DNA from 4 places in the Kocuria rosea genome. Region 4 is predicted to be linked to each of the others. Evidence: riboswitches for the same ligand, from Rfam matches in the RefSeq annotation. Region 4 holds a riboswitch; each other region holds the start of a gene.

Region 1 (4,851 bases), 1.9 Mb from region 4:
GGCGCGCCGCTCGGCCTCGGGGGCGCCGGGGCGGGCCCGGCCGGCCGCCACGTGGGTGTCCCCGGTGAGGGCGTGCTCGACGAGCACCGCGTTGGAGGCGTCCGGGGCGAGCGTCCCCCACGTCTCGTAGGCGATCCGGACGTCGGGCAGCCGGAAGCCCGACTCGAGCTCGAGCTCGCCGATCCCGGCGACCCGCGGCACGCCGTCCTCGCGGACGGCGGTCCCGGCGCCGGAGCCCCTCACGACCGTCACGGTCACTCCTGTCCTCCCTGCGCGGCCGCGGCCGCGGCGAAGCCCTGCTCCAGGTCCGCCAGGATGTCGTCGATGTGCTCCAGGCCCACGGACAGGCGCACGAAGCCGGGCTCCACGCCGGCGGCCAGCTGCTCCTCGGGCAGGAGCTGGCTGTGCGTGGTGGACGCGGGGTGGATCACGAGGGAGCGCACGTCGCCGATGTTGGCGACGTTCGAGTGCAGGGTCAGGGCGTCCACGAAGGCGGCCCCGGCCTCCCGGCCGCCGTCGAGGACGAAGCCCAGGATCGACCCGGCGCCCCGGGGCGCGTACTTCTGCGCCCGCTCGTGCCACGGGGAGGACTCCAGCCCGGCCCAGGACACCGAGCGCACGTCCTCGCGGGCCTCGAGCCAGCGGGCCACCGTCCCGGCGTTGGCCACGTGCCGCTCCATCCGCAGGGACAGCGTCTCGATGCCCTGCTCGATGAGGAACGCGTTGAACGGGGAGATCGCCGAGCCGAGGTCGCGCAGCAGCTGCACCCTGGCCTTGAGGATGTAGGACAGGTTGACGCCGAAGGGCCCCTCCGCGCCCAGGGCCTCGGCGTAGACGAGGCCGCCGTAGGACTCGTCCGGCTGGTTGAAGCCGGGGAAGCGGTCCGGGTAGCGGCCGTAGTCGAAGGCCCCGGAGTCCACGATCACGCCGCCGATGGCCGTGCCGTGCCCGCCGAGGAACTTGGTGGCCGAGTGCACCACGACGTCCGCGCCCCAGCGCAGGGGCTGGACGAGGTAGGGGGTCGCCACGGTGTTGTCCACGATGAGCGGGACCTCGTGGTCGTGGGCGATCCCGGAGACCGTCTCGATGTCGAGGACGTCGTTGCGCGGGTTCGGGATCGTCTCGGCGAAGAAGGCCTTCGTGTTCGGCCGGACCGCCCGCCGCCACGCCTCGGGATCGTCGGGGTCGGAGACGAAGGTGGTCTCGATGCCGAGCTTGGGCAGCGTGAACTTGAAGAGGTTGTAGGTCCCGCCGTACAGGCTGGGGCTGGCCACGAGGTGGTCTCCCGCGCCGGCGACGTTGAGCACGGCGAACGTCGTCGCCGACTGCCCCGCGCTGAGCATGAGGGCGCCCACGCCGCCCTCCAGGGCGGCGATCCGGTTCTCCACGACCTCCGTGGTCGGGTTGCCGATCCGCGTGTAGATCGGGCCGAGCTCGGCGAGCGCGAAGCGGTCGGCGGCGGTCTGGGCGTCGGGGAAGACGAAGGACGTGGTCTGGTGGATCGGCAGGGCGCGCGAGCCGGTGACCGGGTCGGGGCTCTGCCCCGCGTGGATCTGCCGGGTCTCGAAGGCCCAGCCCCCGGGGTTCTCGGGGGTGGGGCGCTCGGCCGCGGCCACGTCGGTGCGGGCGGCGGAGGCGTCGGTGCTGGAGGCGGGGAGATCGGACATGCCGTGGGACTCCTTGTGGATCTCAGGGGTCCCGTCCCGGCCGAGGCGGTGCGGCCGGGAACGGCCGGGCGCCGGGGACCCGCGCTTGCTCGCTCGCCGGACGCGAGGAGCCTGGTCTTCACCCAGGGCACCCCACCGCGGTGGAGGGTTGCCGGCCAGCTAGCTGGGGCTTGGACGCTGGCGCTCATGACCTGGACAGCATTCTCCGGATCAGGCCCGCACGGCGTCAAGCCGGGGTCGGGCGTGACGCCCCGGCCGGGGTGCCGCCCGCACGGTGCCCGGCGCGTCGCGGACCGATTTGGAGACGAAACTCACAGGGTGCCACGATGTGCCCATGAGAGTCGACCACGTGTCCTACGCCTGCCGCCCGGAGGGCCTGGAGGCCACCACCGAGCGCATCGCCGACCAGCTCGGGATCGAACCGGTCAAGGGCGGGGTGCACCCCCGTTTCGGCACCCGCAACATGATCCTGCCGCTCACGAACCACCAGTACGTGGAGGTCGTCGAGGTCCTCCAGCACCCGGCGGCGGAGAAGGCCCCCTTCGGGCAGGCCGTGCGGGCCCGGTCCGCGGCCGGCGGCGGCTGGCTGGGCTGGGTCGTGGAGGTCGAGGACCTCGCCCCCTTCGAGCAGCGCCTGGGGCGCCGCTCCGTGCCCGGCCACCGGGTGTTCCCGGACGGCCGGTGCCTGGAGTGGCACCAGATCGGCGTCAAGGGCCTGATCGCCGATCCGCAGCTGCCGTTCATGATCCACTTCGACTCCGCCCCGGAGATGCACCCGTCCCAGGCGCGGATCACGGACGTGGGGCTCGCGGGGATGACCATCGCCGGTGCCCCGGAGCGGGTCGCCGAGTGGCTGGGCGCCCCCGTCGAGACCGCGCTCGAGGACCTCGAGGTCGACTGGCGCTATCCGGACGGCACCCCCGGGGTGCTCTCCGTCTCGTTCAGCACCCCGGACGGCGCCGTCACCATCTGAGGCCGGCCCGGTCCGGTCCGCGGCCGGACCCGCGGTGCCCGGCGGCTGGGCCGCGCCCCGCGGGGCGGGGCTCAGCCCAGCAGCCGGGCGGCCCCGAGGAAGCCGACGGCGTCCAGCAGGAAGTGCGCGACGACGAGGGGCATCACCCGGCCGGTGCGCCGGTAGAGCTCCGCGAAGACGAGGCCCATCACCACGTTGCCGAGGAAGGGCCCGATCCCCTGGTAGAGGTGGTAGCTGCCGCGGAACAGGGCCGTGACCACCAGCACCACGGGCCAGCTCCACCCGATGCGGGTCAGCCGGTCGGTCAGGAACGCGACCACCACGACCTCCTCGACCAGGGCGTGGCGCACGGCCGAGAGCAGCAGCACGGGCACCGTCCACCAGTGCGCGGCGAGCCCGGACGTGGTCACCTCCGCGGTGACGCCCAGGGCCCGGCCGGCGCCGTAGAGCGCCAGCGTGCCCAGGCCCATGAGCAGGAAGAGCACGGTGCCGAGGCCCAGGTCCGGGAGGGGCATCCGGGCGTCGAGGCCGATCCGCCGGCGGACCGTGCCCAGCGCCCCGGCGGAGCCGGCGAGCAGGTAGAGCGCGAGCAGCACCGGCACCAGGTCCAGGGCGATCCCGGTGAGCTGGCGCAGCAGGTCGATGAGGGGCTGCGGGCTCAGCGGCGGGTTCATCGTGGCCTGCGCCTCGGAGAGCGGTCCGCGCGCCAGGTGCTCGGCGAGGGACAGCACCGCCCAGAGGGCCGAGGCGCCCAGGGACACCCCGAGCACCAGGAGCACCTGCACCCACAGGTCGGCGCGGGTGGAGCCGAAGGCGGGCGGTCGCGGGGCGAGGTGGGCATGGGTGCTCATGCGGCCATTCTGGCACCGGCCCGCCGGCCGCCCCGTGCAGCCCGCGCCGGGCGCCCCCGGGCCCGCCCGGACCGCCCCTCCCCACCCGGGACGTCTTCCCTAGGATGGGGACCATGACTGTCCTTCCCCCGCAGATCCGCCAGCAGCCCGTCGAGCGCGCCTTCCACGGCCACGTGTTCTCCGACCCGTACGAGTGGATGCGGGACAAGGACTCCCCCGAGGTGCTGGCCCACCTCACCGCGGAGAACGAGTACGCGGAGTCCGCCACCGTCCACCTCACGGGCCTGCGGGAGACGATCTTCGGGGAGATCAAGGACCGCACCCAGGAGACCGACCTGTCCGTGCCCAGCCGGCGCGGCGCCTGGTGGTACTTCGCCCGCACCGTGGAGGGCGGCGCGCACCAGGTGTTCTGCCGGGTCCCGGCCGTGACCACCGGCGACGTGCTGGCGGACTGGACCCCGCCTGTCGTCGAGCCCGGCACCCCCATGGCCGGGGAGCAGGTGCTCCTCGACGCCAACGCGGAGGCCGCGAAGCACGAGTTCTACTCCCTGGGCAGCTTCGACGTCTCCGAGGACGGGGAGCTGCTGGCCTGGGCCGAGGACGTCACCGGCGACGAGCGCTTCACCCTGCGGGTCCGGGACCTCACCACGGGGGCGCTGCTCGCCGACGAGATCCCCGGGACGTTCTACGGGTCCTTCCTCACCCCGGACGCGCGCGCCGTGTACTACACGGTGGTGGACGAGTCCTGGCGCCCCCACCAGCTGCGCCGGCACGAGCTGGGCACCCCGGTGGCCGAGGACGTCGTCGTCCACGAGGAGGCCGACCCCGGCCTGTGGCTCGGGGCGGGCCTGTCCGCGGACCGGCGCTGGATCGTGGTGGAGGCCATGTGCTCCGAGTTCTCGGAGCAGCTCATCCAGCCGGTCGCGGACCCGGCCGCGCCGCTGCGGGTGGTGCTGCCCCGCACCGACCGGGTGCTCTACGAGGCGGAGCCCCTGCTGCTGGACGGGCGGGAGCAGATCCTGCTGACCCACGACCACGAGGCCCCGAACTCCCGGATCTCCCTCATGGACCCGGCCGACCTCGGCCGCCCGGTCGCGGAGGTGGCCCTGCGCGACGTCGTGCCGGCCTCGGACACCGTCCGCGTCAACGGCTGCGCCGTGACGGCCACCCACCTGGTGGTCTCCGTCCGGGCGGACACCACGCTGCGGGTCCGGCTGCTCCCGCTCGCCGGGCTGGGCACGGACGCCCAGGCCGCCCCCGTGGAACCGGCCTTCGCCGAGGAGCTCTACACCGCGAGCGTCTCCGCCGCGGAGCACGACGCCCCCGTGGTGCGCCTGTCCTACACGTCCTTCACGACGCC
Region 2 (4,851 bases), 1.3 Mb from region 4:
CGCCCACGACCACGGCGCCGCCGAGCACGTCCGAGTGCCCCCCGATGTACTTCGTGGTGGAGTGCACCACGGCGTGCGCGCCGAGCTCGAGGGGGGTCTGCAGGTACGGGGACGCGAAGGTGTTGTCGACGACGAGCAGCGCCCCGGCGTCCCGGGCCAGCTGCGCCCACGCCGCCACGTCGGCGATGCCGAGCAGCGGGTTGGACGGCGTCTCGAGCCACAGCACCTTCGTGGCGCCGGGGCGCACGGCCGCCCGGACGGCGTCGAGGTCCGTGATCTCCACGGGCGTGTGCCCGATGTCCCACGGGGCGAGGACCCGGGTGATCAGCCGGTTGGTGCCGCCGTAGCCGTCGGCGCCGAGCACGATGTGGTCGCCCGGGCGCAGCACGGCGCGCAGCAGGGCGTCCTCTGCCGCGATCCCCGAGGCGAACGCGAACCCCCGCTCGCCGCGCTCCAGGGCCGCGAGCTGCTCCTCGAAGCCGCTGCGGGTGGGGTTGGAGCCGCGGCTGTACTCGTGCCCGGCGCGCAGCACGTTGATCCCGTCCTGGGCGAACGTGGAGGTCTGGTAGATCGGCGGGATGACCGCCCCGGTCAGCGGGTCGGGCTCCTGGCCGGCGTGGACGGCGGTGGTCGTGAAGCCCCGGTGGCGGGTGCGGGTCTCGGTGGGGGACGTCATGGCGGGGCTCACTTCCGGGTGGTCTGGACGGCGGTGACGACGGTGTCGAGGGCCTGGCCGAGGTCGGCCACGAGGTCCTGGGGGGACTCGAGGCCGATCGAGAGCCGGATCGTGGTCTCGGCGATCCCGCCGGCCCGGCGCTGCTCGGGGGTCAGGCGGCAGTGCGTCATGGCCGCCGGGTGGGCCACGAGGCTGCGGGTGTCCCCGATGTTGGCGACCAGCTTGAACAGCCGGAGCGCGTCGATGAACGGGCCCACGGCGCCGTCCGGGGCGGCGAGGTCGAAGGAGAACACGGAGCCGGTCCCGCGCGGGAAGTCCCGGGCCGCGATCCCGGCGCCGGGGTCCCCGGGCACGCCGGGGTGGTGGACGCGGGCGACGGCGGGGTGCCCGGCCAGGAACTCGGCCACCGCCAGCGCCGAGGCCGTGTGGCGGGCCACGCGCAGGTCGAGGGTCTCGGTGCCCTGCAGGATCTGGCTGGCATTGAACGGGGAGAGCGTGGTGCCGAGGTCGTGCACGTACTTCGCCCGGACCAGGTGCAGGTAGGGGCTGGCGGCGGCGCACTTGTCGACGAGGCTGAGTCCGCCCCAGCGGGCGCGGGCCTGGGTGAACTGCGGCCACTTGTCCGGCCGGGCGGACCAGTCGAAGGTCCCGCCGTCCACGACCGCCCCGGCGAGCGCGTTGCCGTGCCCGCCCAGGAACTTGGTGGCCGAGTGCACCACGATGTCCGCGCCCTTCTCCAGCGGCCGGTACAGGGCCGGGGACGCGAGGGTGTTGTCGACGACGACGGGCACCCCGGCGGCCCGGGCGACGTCGGCGATCCCGGGCAGGTCCGGGAGGGTGGCCAGCGGGTTGCCGATGGACTCGAGCAGGAACGCGCGGGTGTCGGGGCGCACGGCCGCGGCCCACGCCCCCGGGGCGGTGGGGTCCACGAAGGAGACCTCGATGCCGTAGTCCGCGAAGGAGTCGGTGAGCAGGTCCACCGTGCCCCCGTAGAGCTTCTCGGAGGCCACGAGGTGCTTCCCGGCGCCCTGGCCGAGCAGGGCCAGCAGCGCCACGGCCACGGCGGACTGGCCAGAACCGGTCGCCACGGCGCCCGCGCCGCCCTCGAGGTCGCTGATCCGCTGCTCGAGCACGGCCACCGTGGGGTTGCCGGTGCGCGTGTAGGTGAAGCCCGGCCGGGTCTGGGCGAACATCTGCCGGGCCGCCTCGTAGTCCGGGAACTCGAAGGCCGCGGTCTGGTAGATCGGCACCGTCAGGGTGCGCTGGACGACCTGGTCGTGGGTGCCGGCGTGGATCTGCCGGGTCGCGAGGTCGTGGTCGGTCACGGGGATGGACATGGCGCTGCTCCTGTGCCTTGCTCTTACCCGCACCGGTCATCCGCGCGGGCCCGGTGGGCACGCCGCGGAAGATGCAGGCCGCTTCCTCATCCGAACCACCCAATGAGCATGGGGTTGGTGCGTGACCAAGTCGGAGCTTGGCGGTCACGTCTCGTGAAGCTGGAACAACACTATGCGCAGAGGTAGTGGGTGTCCCTCCGCGTCGGAAGATGACGACCGTGACGGTTCGTGACGCCGGCCGTGCGCGCCGGGCCCGGCGCGGGGCCGGCGCGTCAGGCCCGGGTGTCGATGTCCTCGAAGATCAGGAACGTCTGGGTGTCCACCACGCCGGGCAGCTGCTGGACGTGCTCGAAGATCACCTGCCGCAGGTGCACGGTGTCCACGGCCCGCACGAGGAGCATGACGTCGAAGTTCCCGCCCACCAGGGCGATGTGGTGCACGGCGGGGATCGCCTGGAGCTGGGCGCACAGCTCCCGCCAGGTGTTCTGCTGGAGCTTGAGCGTCACGTACGCGGAGGCCTGCAGGCCCGCCCGGACCGGGTCGATCACGGTGCTGAAGCGCAGGATCACCCCCTCGTCCCGGAGCCGGTTGATCCGGGCGTAGGCGTGGGCGCGGGAGACGTGCACGGCCGCGGCGATCGCCGTCACGGACTGCCTCGCGTCCCGGGACAGCTCCGCGAGGATCTTCCGGTCGGTCTCGTCCAGCGGCACGGGGGTCGAGGGCACGGCGGGCTCCTTCGGGGCGGGTCGGGCGCGGGGCCCGGAACGTGTCGGACGAATGCGTGTGCTCCACGCCACACTAGAACATTTCGTCCACGCGCGGTGCACTGTCCGTCTCAGACTTCTGCATTTTCCCCACTCTGTGGATACGAACCATGCCCGGTTCCCATACTGGGGAGACAGAGCCGCACCACCTTCCTGCCCTCCCCGGACCGCGGCCGCACCGGGGACCGACCGAGGGGACACCATGAGCCAGACCGTCGAGACCCCCGAGGACCCGATCCTCCGGGCCTCCCAGAGCTTCGGCATCACACCGGAGCAGTACATGCTCCCGGCCCGCGGTGAGATCCGCATGGTCGACCCGAGCGGGCGGCTGCTCGCCCCCGAGGAGCAGGGCACCGGCCCCGGCCACGAGTACCCGCTGCCGGCCCCGGACGTCCTGCTGGGCGCCTACGAGAAGCTGGTGGTCGGGCGGCGGGTCAACGACCAGAACTCCGCGCTGGTCCGCCAGGGCAGGATGGCCGTCTACCCGTCCAGCCACGGCCAGGAGGCCTGCCAGGTGGCGGCCGCCCTGTGCCTCGAGGAGGGCGACTGGCTGTTCCCCACCTACCGGGACACCGTGGCGGTCATGACCAAGGGCGTGGACCCGATGCAGGTCATGGCGATCTTCCGCGGTGAGTGGCACAGCGGCTACGACCCGCACGAGCACCACGTGGGCATCCAGTCGACCCCGCTCACCACCCAGCTGCTGCACGCGGTGGGCGTGGCCCACGCCGCCAAGCTGCGCGGCGAGGACACCGTGGTCCTGGCGATGTGCGGGGACGGCGCCACCAGCGAGGGCGACTTCCACGAGGCCCTGAACTTCGCGGCCGTGTTCAAGCTGCCGGTCGTGTTCTTCGTGCAGAACAACGGCTACGCGATCTCCGTGCCCCTGTCCCAGCAGTCCGCGGCCCCGAGCCTCGCCCACAAGGCGGTCGGCTACGGCATGGCCGGCGAGCGCGTGGACGGCAACGACCTCGTGGCGCTGCTCGCCACCCTGCGGCGCGCCGTGGACCTGGCCCGCTCCGAGTCCGAGCCCCTCCTCGTGGAGGCGCACACCTACCGCATGCAGGCGCACACCAACGCCGACGACGCCACCCGCTACCGGGACGACGCCGAGGTGCAGGAGTGGATCGCCAAGGACCCGGTGACCCGGATGCGCGCCTACCTCGGCGCCGAGGGCGTGCTCGACGACGCGGCGGAGCAGCGCATCGCCGCCGCCGCCGAGGACGTCGCCACGGCCCTGCGCGACGGCATGAACGCCGACGTGGAGATCGACCCGCTCGAGCTGTTCCGCCACGTCTACACCGAGCAGACCCCGCAGCTCGCCGAGCAGGAGCAGTTCCTGGCCGCCGAGCTCGCCCGAGAGGAGACCGGACAGTGAGCACCCTGCACGCCCCCGCCCCGGCCGGCGAGGCCCCGGCGGTCAAGCCCGCCACCTTCGCCCAGGCGCTCAACACCGCCCTGGCCGACGCGCTGGCCGCCGACCCCGCCGTCGTCGTCTTCGGCGAGGACGTCGGCACCCTCGGCGGCGTCTTCCGCATCACCGACGGGCTGACGAAGCGCTTCGGCCGCACCCGGTGCTTCGACACCCCGCTGGCCGAGTCCGGGATCGCCGGCATGGCCGTGGGCATGGCGATGAACCGGATGCGCCCCGTCATCGAGATGCAGTTCGACGCCTTCGCCTACCCGGCCTTCGAGCAGGTCGCCTCGCACATCGCGAAGATGCACAACCGCACCCGCGGCGCCGTGCGCCTGCCGATCGTCATCCGCATCCCCTACGCCGGCGGCATCGGCGGCGTGGAGCACCACTGCGACTCCTCCGAGGCCTACTACGCCCACACCCCGGGCCTGAAGGTGTTCACCCCCGCCACGGTCGAGGACGCCTACCTCATGCTGCGCGAGGCGATCGACTCGGACGACCCCGTCGTGTTCTTCGAGCCCAAGAAGCTCTACTGGTCCAAGGCCCCCGTGGACCTGGCCGAACTGAGGGACCGCTACGAGAACGGGGCGCCCGAGCGCCGGGAGGGCCGCGCCGTCGTCGCCCGCGCCGGCGAGGACGCCACGCTGCTGGCCTACG
Region 3 (4,851 bases), 500 kb from region 4:
CCAACACCGCCGGGTGCTACACCGCCCGGGACGCGCTGCTGACCGCCGAGCTCGGCCGCGAGGCCCTCGAGACCGACTGGGTCAAGCTCGAGGTCATCGCGGACGAGGACACGCTGCTGCCCGACGTCGTGGAGCTCCTCGACGCCACCGAGCAGCTCGTGGCCCGCGGCTTCAAGGTCTTCGCCTACACCTCCGACGACCCGGCCGTCGCACGCCGCCTCGAGGACCTGGGCGCGGCCGCGGTGATGCCCCTGGGCGCCCCCATCGGCACCGGGCTGGGCATCCTCAACCCGCACAACATCGAGCTCATCGCCTCCCGGGCGTCCGTGCCCGTGGTGCTCGACGCCGGGATCGGCACCGCCTCCGAGGCCGCCCTGGCCATGGAGCTGGGCTGCGACGCCGTGCTGCTGGCCAGCGCCGTCACCCGCGCCCAGGACCCGGTGGCGATGGCGACCGCCATGCGCCACGCCGTGCTCGCCGGCCGGCTCGCCGCCGGTGCCGGGCGCATCCCGGCCCGCCGCCACGCCCAGGCGTCCTCGTCGATGGCCGGGCGGATCGACACGGACGCCGCCGGTGCCGGGCCGGCTGACGGCCCGGCGGACGTGCCGCGCGGGGACTGGGCGCCCGTGGGGGAGCGGCCGTGAGCCCGCTGCCCCCGCTCGTGGAGCCCGGCCCCGAACTGACCCGCGAGGAGCTCGAGCGCTACGCCCGGCACCTGACCCTGCCCGGGATCGGGACCCTCGGCCAGCGGCGGCTGCGGAACGCCCGCGTGCTCGTCGTCGGCGCCGGGGGGCTCGGGTCCCCGGCCCTGCAGTACCTCGCCGCGGCGGGGGTCGGGACCCTCGGGATCGTCGACGACGACGTGGTGGCGGTCTCCAACCTGCAGCGCCAGGTGGTGCACACGGCCGCCGACGTCGGCCGCCCCAAGTCCGTCTCCGCCGCCGAGGCCGTCACCGCGCTCAACCCGCTGGTGGAGGTCCGCACCCACCCCGTCCGGCTGGACGCGGACAACGCCGTGGACATCATCGGCCGGTACGACCTGGTCCTGGACGGCGCCGACAACTTCGCGACCCGCTACGTGGTCAGCGACGCCGCCGCCCTGACCGGCACGCCTTGCGTGTGGGGCTCCATCCTGCGCTTCGAGGGGCAGGTCAGCGTCTTCTGGACCGGGCACGGGCCCACCTACCGGGACCTCTACCCCGAGGCCCCGCCGGACGGCGAGGTGCCCAGCTGCGCCGAGGGCGGGGTCTTCGGCATGCTCCCCGCCACCGTCGGCGCGGTCATGGTCACCGAGGCCGTCAAGCTCGTCACCGGCACCGGGGAGCCCCTGCTCGGCCGGGTGCTGCTGCACGACGCGCTGGCGATGACCTGGCGCGAGATGCGGCTCACCCTGGATCCCGACGCCGCCCCGGTCACCGCGGTGGCCCGGCCCGCCGCGGTCTGCGCGCTGCCCGGCGCGGACGCCTCCGAGACCGTCGGGGCGGCCGAGCTGGCCCGGCTGCTCGAGCGCCGGGAGCGCGGGGAGGCGTCCTTCGCCCTGGTGGACGTGCGCGAGGACTGGGAGCGGGAGCTCGTGGCCATCGACGGCGCCGTGCCCGTGCCCCTGCAGGAGATCCTGGACCGCGGCGCGGACGCCCTGCCCCCGGAGGCCCGCGGCGCTGACCTCGTGCTGCACTGCAAGGCCGGGGCCCGCTCCGCGACCGCGCTCGCCGCGCTGCGGTCCTTCTACGCCGGGCGGGAGGAGCGGGTCCGTCACCTCGAGGGTGGAGTGCTTGCCTGGGTGGCGCAGGTGGAGCCGGACCAGCCGGTCTACTGATCCGGTCTCCTGCGGCACACCGCTACACCACCGCGGAGGACGTGACCTTCTGTGACGCCGTCGTGACACTCCATGACGTGCGCCCGTCATCCGGTTGGCCCTGGACCGGGCGGTCTGATGCCATGGCAAGCGCCCCATTCAGAGCGGTTGAGAGATCTGGCTCGACGACGCCGCAGCAACCCGCCCTCCTCCGGGGTCAGGGTGCTAATGCCAGAACCGATGGAGATCCCGGATCTGCAGTCGGTCCGTGACGTCAGCCTCCGGCGCTGCCGCCACCGGGCCCGCCCCCGGCGCGACCGGCCGACCGGCAATCCTCGGTGCGACCGAGAGGACCACCGCATGACCCCGAGCACGGTCGAGGAGACCACCGCCCATCCCCGCGCCGGCACGGACCTCGCCGCCGGCCTGCCCGGGGACTACTCCGGGCTGCGGGAGCACTTCCGGCCGCTGTTCGCGGAGATCGCCGCCGGCGCCCTGGACCGGGACCTCCGGCGCGCGCTGCCCTACGCGGAGGTCGGCCGGCTGGACCGGGCCGGGTTCGGTGCCCTGCGCGTCCCGGCGGCCCACGGCGGCCCCGGGGTCAGCCTCGAGGACTTCACCCGGCTGCTGGTCGACCTGGCCGAGGCCGACTCCAACATCGCCCACCTCTACCGCTCCCACCACGGCTTCGTGGAGTCCCTGCGCTTCCTGCCCCGGGAGCTCCAGGAGGTCTGGTACCCGCGGGTGCTGGCCGGGGCCACCGTCGGCAACGCCTCCACGGAGAAGGGCGGCAACGCGCTGGGCACCCTGAACACCGTGCTGAGCCGGACCCCCGAGGGCTGGGAGCTCACCGGCCGGAAGTTCTACGCCACCGGTTCCGTCTTCTGCGACTACACCCGCGTCTCGGCCGCCCTGGACGGCCGCGACGGGCGCCGCTTCGCCGTCGTCGCCACGGACGCCGAGGGCGTGACGCTCGAGGACGACTGGGACGGCTTCGGGCAGAAGCTCACCGGCACCGGCACCGCGGTCTTCGAGCGGGTGCGCGTCCCGGAGGACGCCGTGCTGGACCGCACCGCCGGCAGCGCGGAGGCCGTCCACGAGGCCGCCTTCTTCCAGCTCGTGCTGCTGGCCGTGCTGGCCGGCATCGCCCGGGCGGCCCGGCGGGACGCGGTGGAGACCATCGCCGGACGCCGGCGGACCTTCAACACCGGGCTCGGCCTGCCGTTCCGCGACGACCCGCTGATCCAGGAGGCCACCGGGCGGATCTCCGCCAAGGCCTTCGCCGCCGAGGCCACCGTCCTGCACGCCGCCCGCGCCCTGGACGCCGGGATCGCCGCCGCCGCAGCGGCCGGCGCCGACCGGCCGGACTTCACCGGGGCCCTCCCGGCGGCGCTGCACGAGTCCGAGATCGCCGTGGAGCACGCCCAGGTCACCGTGCCGGAGCTGGCGCTCGGCGCGGCCCAGGACCTGTTCCTCACCGTGGGCGCCTCCGCCACGTCCACGGCCAAGGGCCTGGACCGGCACTGGCGCAACGCCCAGACCGTGGCCACCCACAACCCGATCGCCTTCCGCGCCCGAGCCCTCGGCGACTACCTCATCAACGGCACCCTGCCGGAGGGCCTGAACGCCATCGGCGACGCGAGGACCGGCGCCACGACCGATGCCACGACCGATGCCACGACCGATGCCGCGACCGATGCCACGACCGATGCCACGACCGACGCCGACCGAACCCCAGGAGCCTGACGCATGAGCACCACGACCACGGCCGCCCCGGGCCGCAGCAGCATCGTCCACGGCAAGAAGCGCGTCCTGGCCTCGGCCTTCGCCGGGACCACCATCGAGTGGTACGACTTCTACCTCTACGGCACCGCCGCCGCACTCGTCTTCAACGTCCAGTTCTTCCCCATGGCCACCGAGCTCGGCGGTATCGTGGCGTCCTTCGCCACGCTCGCGGTCGGGGTGATCGCCCGGCCCCTGGGCGGGATCATCGCCGGGCACCTGGGGGACCGGATCGGCCGCAAGGCCCTGCTGGTGGCCTCCCTGCTGCTCATGGGCGTGGCCTCCACCCTGATCGGCCTGCTGCCCACCTACGAGGTGATCGGCTGGTGGGCCGTCGTCGGGCTCGTGGTCCTGCGCATCCTCCAGGGCCTGTCCGCGGGTGCCGAGTGGGGCGGCTCCGCGCTGCTGAGCGTGGAGCACTCACCGGCCCGGCACCGCGGGTTCTTCGGGTCCTTCACCCAGATCGGCTCCTCCGCCGGCATGCTGCTGGCCACCGGCGCGTTCTTCATCGTGCAGAACGTCATGAGCGAGGAGCAGTTCGCCGCCTACGGCTGGCGCATCCCCTTCCTGCTCTCGGCCCTGCTCGTGGCGGTGGGCCTGTGGATCCGCCTCGGCGTGGCCGACGCCCCGGAGTTCCTGGAGCACCGGGCCTCGGGGAACGTGGCCAAGGCCCCCCTGCGGGAGCTGCTGGTCCACCACCGCCGCCCGGTGCTGGTGACGATCGGCCTGCGCCTGGCCCAGAACGCCGTCTACTACCTGGTGACGGTCTACATGCTGACCTACCTGCGGGACGTGCGCGGGGACAGCGCCGCGGGCGTGACCGCGGTGATGATCGCCTCGGCCATCGGCCTGTTCTCCACCCCGTTCTGGGCCTGGCTGTCCGACCGGGTGGGCCGGAAGGTCGTCTCGGTGACCGCCTACGCGGCGATCGGCGTCTTCGGCTGGGTGCTGTTCGCCTTCCTCGAGGCCGGCCCGCTCGCCCTGCTGCCGCTCGTGGTCATCCTCGGCATCAACCTCGTCCACGACGCGGTCTACGGACCGCAGGCGGCCTGGTTCGCCGAGCAGTTCCCCGTGCACGTGCGGTACTCGGGCGTGAGCTTCGGCTACCAGGTCGGCACCGTCCTGGGCGGCGGGCTCATGCCGCTGATCGCCGCCCTGCTCTTCGCCGCCGGCGGGGACACCCCGTGGCTGATCGCCGGCTACCTCTCCGTGCTGGCCGTGCTCTCCGTCGTCGCCGCCCTGGCCGCGAAGGATCCCGCCCGGGACCGGCGCGG
Region 4 (4,851 bases):
GCCCGACGCCGGGTCCTCGTACGCCTCCCGGAAGCGCTCGCGGTCCCGGCGGTCCGGGAAGCTCGTGAGCACGATGTGGCCGGGCGAGGAGCGCCTCTTCTCCGTGGACGCCCACCGGTCCTCGTCGGTCGGGGTGAGCCCGCCGAGGCGGGAGAAGGAGTAGTTCCACCACGCGCCGTAGTCGACCGCGCTGGACATCGTGTGCCCGTACTCGCCGTCGTTGACCACGTCCACGCCGATCTCGCGCTGCCGGCGCACCACGTCCTCGACGCCCACGGCGAGCTCGTCGGTGAGCTGCTCGAACGTGATGGCGCCCTCGGCGTGCCGCTGGTTGGCCTCGAGCAGCCGCGGGGTCCGCGGCAGGGAGCCCACGTGGGTGGTCTGCACGTGGTCGGTGTTCTGCATGGTCATGCGTGTCCTCCTGAGGGTCTGCGGGAAGGTCGGGGGCCGGTCAGGACCAGAGCCGGCGGGAGGCGAGCTCGGCCCCGCGGGCGAGGGTCTCGAGCTTCGCCGCGGCGATCTGCGGATGGATCCGCCCGCCCAGGCCGCAGTCGGTCGAGGCGATCACGTTCTCGCGGCCCACCTGGCGGGCGAAGCGCTCGATCCGGTCGGCCACCAGCTCCGGGTGCTCCACCACGTTGGTGGCGTGGGAGACGATCCCCGGGATGATGATCTTGCCCTCGGGCAGCTCGTGGTCCTGCCAGACCTTCCACTCGTGCTCGTGCCGGGCGTTGGCGGCCTCGAAGCTGTAGCCGCCGGCCCTGATGGAGAGCATGAGCTCCACCAGGTGCTCGAACCCGAGGTCCGTGGTGTGCGGGCCGTGCCAGGAGCCCCAGCACAGGTGGAAGCGGACCTGCTCCTCCGGGATGCCCTCGAGGGCGTAGTTGAGGGCCTCGACCCGCTTGCGGGTGAACGCGAGGTAGTCCTCCACGCCGGGCTCGGGATTGACCTGGTCCCAGTTCTCCGCGATGGACGGGTCGTCGATCTGCACGATCAGCCCGGCGTCGGTGATCGCCCGGTACTCCTCGCGCATCACCTCGGCGCAGGCGGTCAGCACCTCGTCCTCGTCCGCGTAGTGGGTGTTCTCCAGCCGCGCGCACGAGCCCGGGGACAGCGCGGCGAGGTAGCCCTCGCTCGCGCCCGTGGCCTGCAGCCCGGCCTTGAGGTTGCGGATGTCCGCCTCCAGCGCCGCGTGGCCCGTGTACTCCAGCTTCCCGGTGATCTTCGGGAACGGCGCCTGCTTGCCCGTGGTGATGCCCGAGGAGGGGTCCGTGTACGCCTCGTGGAAGAGCCGGCGGTCCCGGCGGTCCCCGAAGCTCGTCAGGACCACCCTGCCGGGCGAGGAGCGCTGCGGCTCCTGCTCCCACAGGTCCACGTCGCCGGGGGTGAGGCCCGAGATCCGGGCGAAGACGTAGTGCCACCACGCGCCGTAGTCGACCTCCGCGGCCATGACGTGGCCGTACTCGCCGTCGTTGACCACGTCGATCCCGAGCTCGCGCTGTCGGCGGACCACGTCGACCACCGAGTCCTGCAGGAGCCGGTCGTACTCCGCCTCCGGGACGGCCCCCTTCGCCCGGTTGGCCTCGAGCAGCGCCGGGGTGCGCGGGAGGGACCCGGCGTGGGTCGTGCGGATGCGGTCGGCGCTTCGCAGCATGGGTCGTGCGTCCTTTCCATCGGTCCTGGCGGTAGCACCGGAGGCGGGACGGGGATGCCGTCGCCCGGGTTGCTGCGGCGTCGTCGAGCCAGATCTCTCGGCCGCTCTGGATGGTGACCCTGTCATCCAAGCGCACCCGTGCGCGCTGCGCCATTCGGCGCCCGGATGACGGACATGACGCCGTGTGACGCGACCCGGCGCGCACTCCCGGGAGGAGCTGTCCTTCGCGAACATGGCCTGGATCACATACCGTGGCGGTGATCCGTGCCCCTCACCCCGCGGGCACGACGGACCAGAGGAAGGACCCCCATGTCCCAGACGCCCCAGCAGCAGGACCTCGAGGGCCGCACGGCGCTCGTCACCGGTGGCGCGAGCGGCATCGGTCTGGCCGCCGCCCGGGCCCTCGCCGGCTCCGGCGCGCACGTGGTCGTGGCCGACGTCGACGAGGCCGGGGCGCAGCGCGTCGCGGACGAGCTCGGCGGCCGCGCGTGGGCCGTCGACCTGCTCGACACCGCGGCGCTCGCCGAGCTGAGCCTCGAGGTCGACGTGCTGGTCAACAACGCCGGCATCCAGAAGGTCGCCCCCCTCCAGGAGTTCGACCCCGCGGACTTCCACCGGATCCTGGTGCTGATGCTGGAGTCCCCGTTCCTGCTGGTGCGCGCCGCGCTGCCGCACATGTACGAGCGGGGCTGGGGGCGCGTCATCAACGTCTCCTCCGTGCACGGGCTGCGGGCGTCCCCCTACAAGAGTGCCTACGTCTCGGCGAAGCACGGCCTGGAGGGGCTGTCCAAGACCGTCGCGGTGGAGGGCGCGGCCCACGGGGTGACGAGCAACTGCATCAACCCCGGCTACGTGCGCACCCCGCTCGTCGAGAAGCAGATCGCCGACCAGGCGAGGGTGCACGGGATCCCCGAGTCCGAGGTGGTGGAGCGGATCATGCTCGGCGAGACGCCGATCAAGAAGCTCGTGGACCCGGAGGACGTCGGCAGCCTGGTCGCGTGGCTGGCCGGACCGCACGCGTCCATGGTCACCGGGGCCTCCTACACGATGGACGGCGGCTGGACGGCGCGCTGAGCCCGCCTCGGGCCGCTCAGCGGTGACCCAGCTCCCGGGAGAGCCGGTGGGCCTCCGTGAGCAGGGCCCGGCCCAGGAGCTGCCGGCGCTCGCCGCTGAACCGGGGCTCGATGCCCGTGAGGCTCAGCGCGTAGACCGGCGCGCCCGTCGCGTCGAAGACCGCGGCGGCCATGCCCCAGCTGCCCTCGACGATCAGCCCCGGGTTCACGGCGAAGCCCTCCCGCCGGACGTCCGCGAGCAGCTCCCGGATCCGCTCGGGCGTGTGCAGCGGGCCCCACTCGGCGCGGGCCCCGGCCGTGGCCGCGAGGACCCGGTCCACCTCCGCGTCCGGGAGGTGGGCCAGGACCGCCAGCCCCGCCGAGGCCACGCCGAGCGGCAGCCGCAGCCCCTCGTAGAGGACGTGGGAGCGGATGGGGAAGGCGCCCTCCACGCGCGCCAGGCAGACGGTCTCCAGCCCGCGGCGGACCGAGAGGAACGCACTCTCGCCGGTGGCCTCCGCGAGCCGGCGCAGCGAGGGCCCGGCCAGCTCCCGGATCGGATAGCGGTGGGCCGCCACCGCGCCCAGCACGTACAGCTCGGGGCCCAGCTGCCAGGCTCCGGTCCCGGCGTCGCGGTCCACGAGGCCCTCCTCGGCCAGCCCCGTGAGCAGCCGGTGCACGGTGGGGCGGGTCAGCCCGGTCTCGGCGGCGAGCTCCGCCACCGTGCTGCCCCGTTCCCGCCCCGCGACGGCCCGCAGCAGCTGCCCCACCCGGTGGACCACCTGGGTCCCCTGGCCCGTCGTCCGCTCCTGTCCCATGACTCCACTATATGGACAGTCAGGGGACGAATGGCCGGATGCTGAGGAGAAGCGCCGTCGTGCCGCCGGATCTGTTGACCGGCATGTGGAGGCTCCCTAGATTGAGTGCTGGGTCACAGTCCGACGAGAGGAAGGGACAAGGGTGTCCAAGGTCAGAGACAACGCCGCCGAGCTGCTGGCGGAGAGCCTGCGGGACGGCATGACGCTCGCCGTGGGCGGGTTCGGGCTGAGCGGGATCCCCCGGGATCTCATCGACGCGGTGCGGGACTCCGGGGTCACGGACCTCACGGTGGTCTCCAACAACATGGGCGTGGACGGCAAGGGCCTCGGGGTCCTGCTCGAGAACCGCCAGGTGAAGAAGGTCCTCGCCTCCTACGTGGGCGAGAACAAGCTGTTCGCCCAGCAGTACCTGGACGGCGAGCTCGAGGTCGAGTTCAACCCCCAGGGCACCCTCGCCGAGCGGCTCCGAGCCGGCGGCGCGGGCATCCCCGCCTTCTACACGAAGACCGGGGTCGGCACCCTCGTGGCCGAGGGCAAGCCGCACGCCGAGTTCGACGGCGAGACCTACGTGCAGGAGCGCGGCATCGTCGCCGACATCGCCCTGGTCCACGCCCACACCGGGGACGCCGACGGCAACCTCGTCTACCGCTACACCGCGCGCAACTTCAACCCGATCGTCGCGACCGCCGGGAAGGTCACCTTCGCCGAGGTCGAGCACGTCGTGGCGGTCGGCGAGATCCACCCCGACCACATCGTGACCCCGGGCGTCTACGTCCAGCACGTCGCGCAGTACAGCGGCGCGCCCAAGGACATCGAGCAGCGCACCGTCCGCCCCCGCCCCGCCGGGCGGGCCGCCCAGCAGAACGGAGACCAGGCATGAGCTGGACCCGCGACGAGATGGCGGCGATCGCCGCCGTCGAGCTCTCCGACGGCGACTACGTCAACCTCGGCATCGGCATCCCCACCCTCGTGGCCAACAACCTGCCCGAGGGCGTCGACGTGGTGCTGCAGTCCGAGAACGGCGTGCTCGGCATGGGCCCGTTCCCCTACGAGGGCGACGAGGACCCGGACCTCATCAACGCCGGCAAGCAGACCATCACACTGCTGCCCGGGGCCTCCATCTTCGACTCCGCCACGTCCTTCGGGATGATCCGCGGCGGCCACGTCAAGATCGCGATCCTCGGCGCCATGCAGGTCTCCGGCACCGGTGACCTCGCCAACTGGATGATCCCCGGCAAGATGGTCAAGGGGATGGGCGGCGCCATGGACCTGGTGGCCGGCACCCCGCGCGTCGTCGTGCTGACCGAGCACGTCACCAAGGACGGCT

What was found. A riboswitch is a leader RNA that binds a small molecule or an ion and turns the genes downstream of it on or off. The one in region 4 is predicted to bind S-adenosylmethionine.
Region 1: it holds a riboswitch for S-adenosylmethionine, as region 4 does, so the genes downstream of both, EQG70_RS12115 (bifunctional o-acetylhomoserine/o-acetylserine sulfhydrylase) here and EQG70_RS03470 (cobalamin-independent methionine synthase II family protein) in region 4, are expected to answer to the same signal.
Region 2: it holds a riboswitch for S-adenosylmethionine, as region 4 does, so the genes downstream of both, EQG70_RS15325 (O-acetylhomoserine aminocarboxypropyltransferase/cysteine synthase family protein) here and EQG70_RS03470 (cobalamin-independent methionine synthase II family protein) in region 4, are expected to answer to the same signal.
Region 3: it holds a riboswitch for S-adenosylmethionine, as region 4 does, so the genes downstream of both, EQG70_RS01165 (acyl-CoA dehydrogenase family protein) here and EQG70_RS03470 (cobalamin-independent methionine synthase II family protein) in region 4, are expected to answer to the same signal.

The regions. Positions count from the first base shown of each region.
Region 1 is NZ_CP035103.1:2,623,412-2,628,262, forward strand. Features, by position in the region: gene metX (homoserine O-acetyltransferase MetX) at 1-258, opposite strand, end outside; gene EQG70_RS12115 (bifunctional o-acetylhomoserine/o-acetylserine sulfhydrylase) at 255-1,667, opposite strand; SAM riboswitch class IV at 1,744-1,859, opposite strand; gene EQG70_RS12120 (VOC family protein) at 2,002-2,640, shown strand; gene EQG70_RS12125 (CPBP family intramembrane glutamic endopeptidase) at 2,712-3,491, opposite strand; gene EQG70_RS12130 (S9 family peptidase) at 3,605-4,851, shown strand, end outside.
Region 2 is NZ_CP035103.1:3,354,956-3,359,806, forward strand. Features, by position in the region: gene EQG70_RS15320 (cystathionine gamma-synthase) at 1-676, opposite strand, end outside; gene EQG70_RS15325 (O-acetylhomoserine aminocarboxypropyltransferase/cysteine synthase family protein) at 685-2,013, opposite strand; SAM riboswitch class IV at 2,051-2,172, opposite strand; gene EQG70_RS15330 (Lrp/AsnC family transcriptional regulator) at 2,286-2,738, opposite strand; gene EQG70_RS15335 (thiamine pyrophosphate-dependent enzyme) at 2,980-4,155, shown strand; gene EQG70_RS15340 (alpha-ketoacid dehydrogenase subunit beta) at 4,152-4,851, shown strand, end outside.
Region 3 is NZ_CP035103.1:251,721-256,571, forward strand. Features, by position in the region: gene EQG70_RS01155 (thiazole synthase) at 1-644, shown strand, start outside; gene moeB (molybdopterin-synthase adenylyltransferase MoeB) at 641-1,816, shown strand; SAM riboswitch class I at 1,948-2,042, shown strand; gene EQG70_RS01165 (acyl-CoA dehydrogenase family protein) at 2,156-3,541, shown strand; gene EQG70_RS01170 (MFS transporter) at 3,545-4,851, shown strand, end outside.
Region 4 is NZ_CP035103.1:752,780-757,630, forward strand. Features, by position in the region: gene EQG70_RS03465 (cobalamin-independent methionine synthase II family protein) at 1-411, opposite strand, end outside; gene EQG70_RS03470 (cobalamin-independent methionine synthase II family protein) at 452-1,654, opposite strand; SAM riboswitch class I at 1,668-1,771, opposite strand; gene EQG70_RS03475 (3-hydroxybutyrate dehydrogenase) at 1,964-2,728, shown strand; gene EQG70_RS03480 (IclR family transcriptional regulator) at 2,745-3,524, opposite strand; gene EQG70_RS03485 (CoA transferase subunit A) at 3,667-4,404, shown strand; gene EQG70_RS03490 (CoA transferase subunit B) at 4,401-4,851, shown strand, end outside.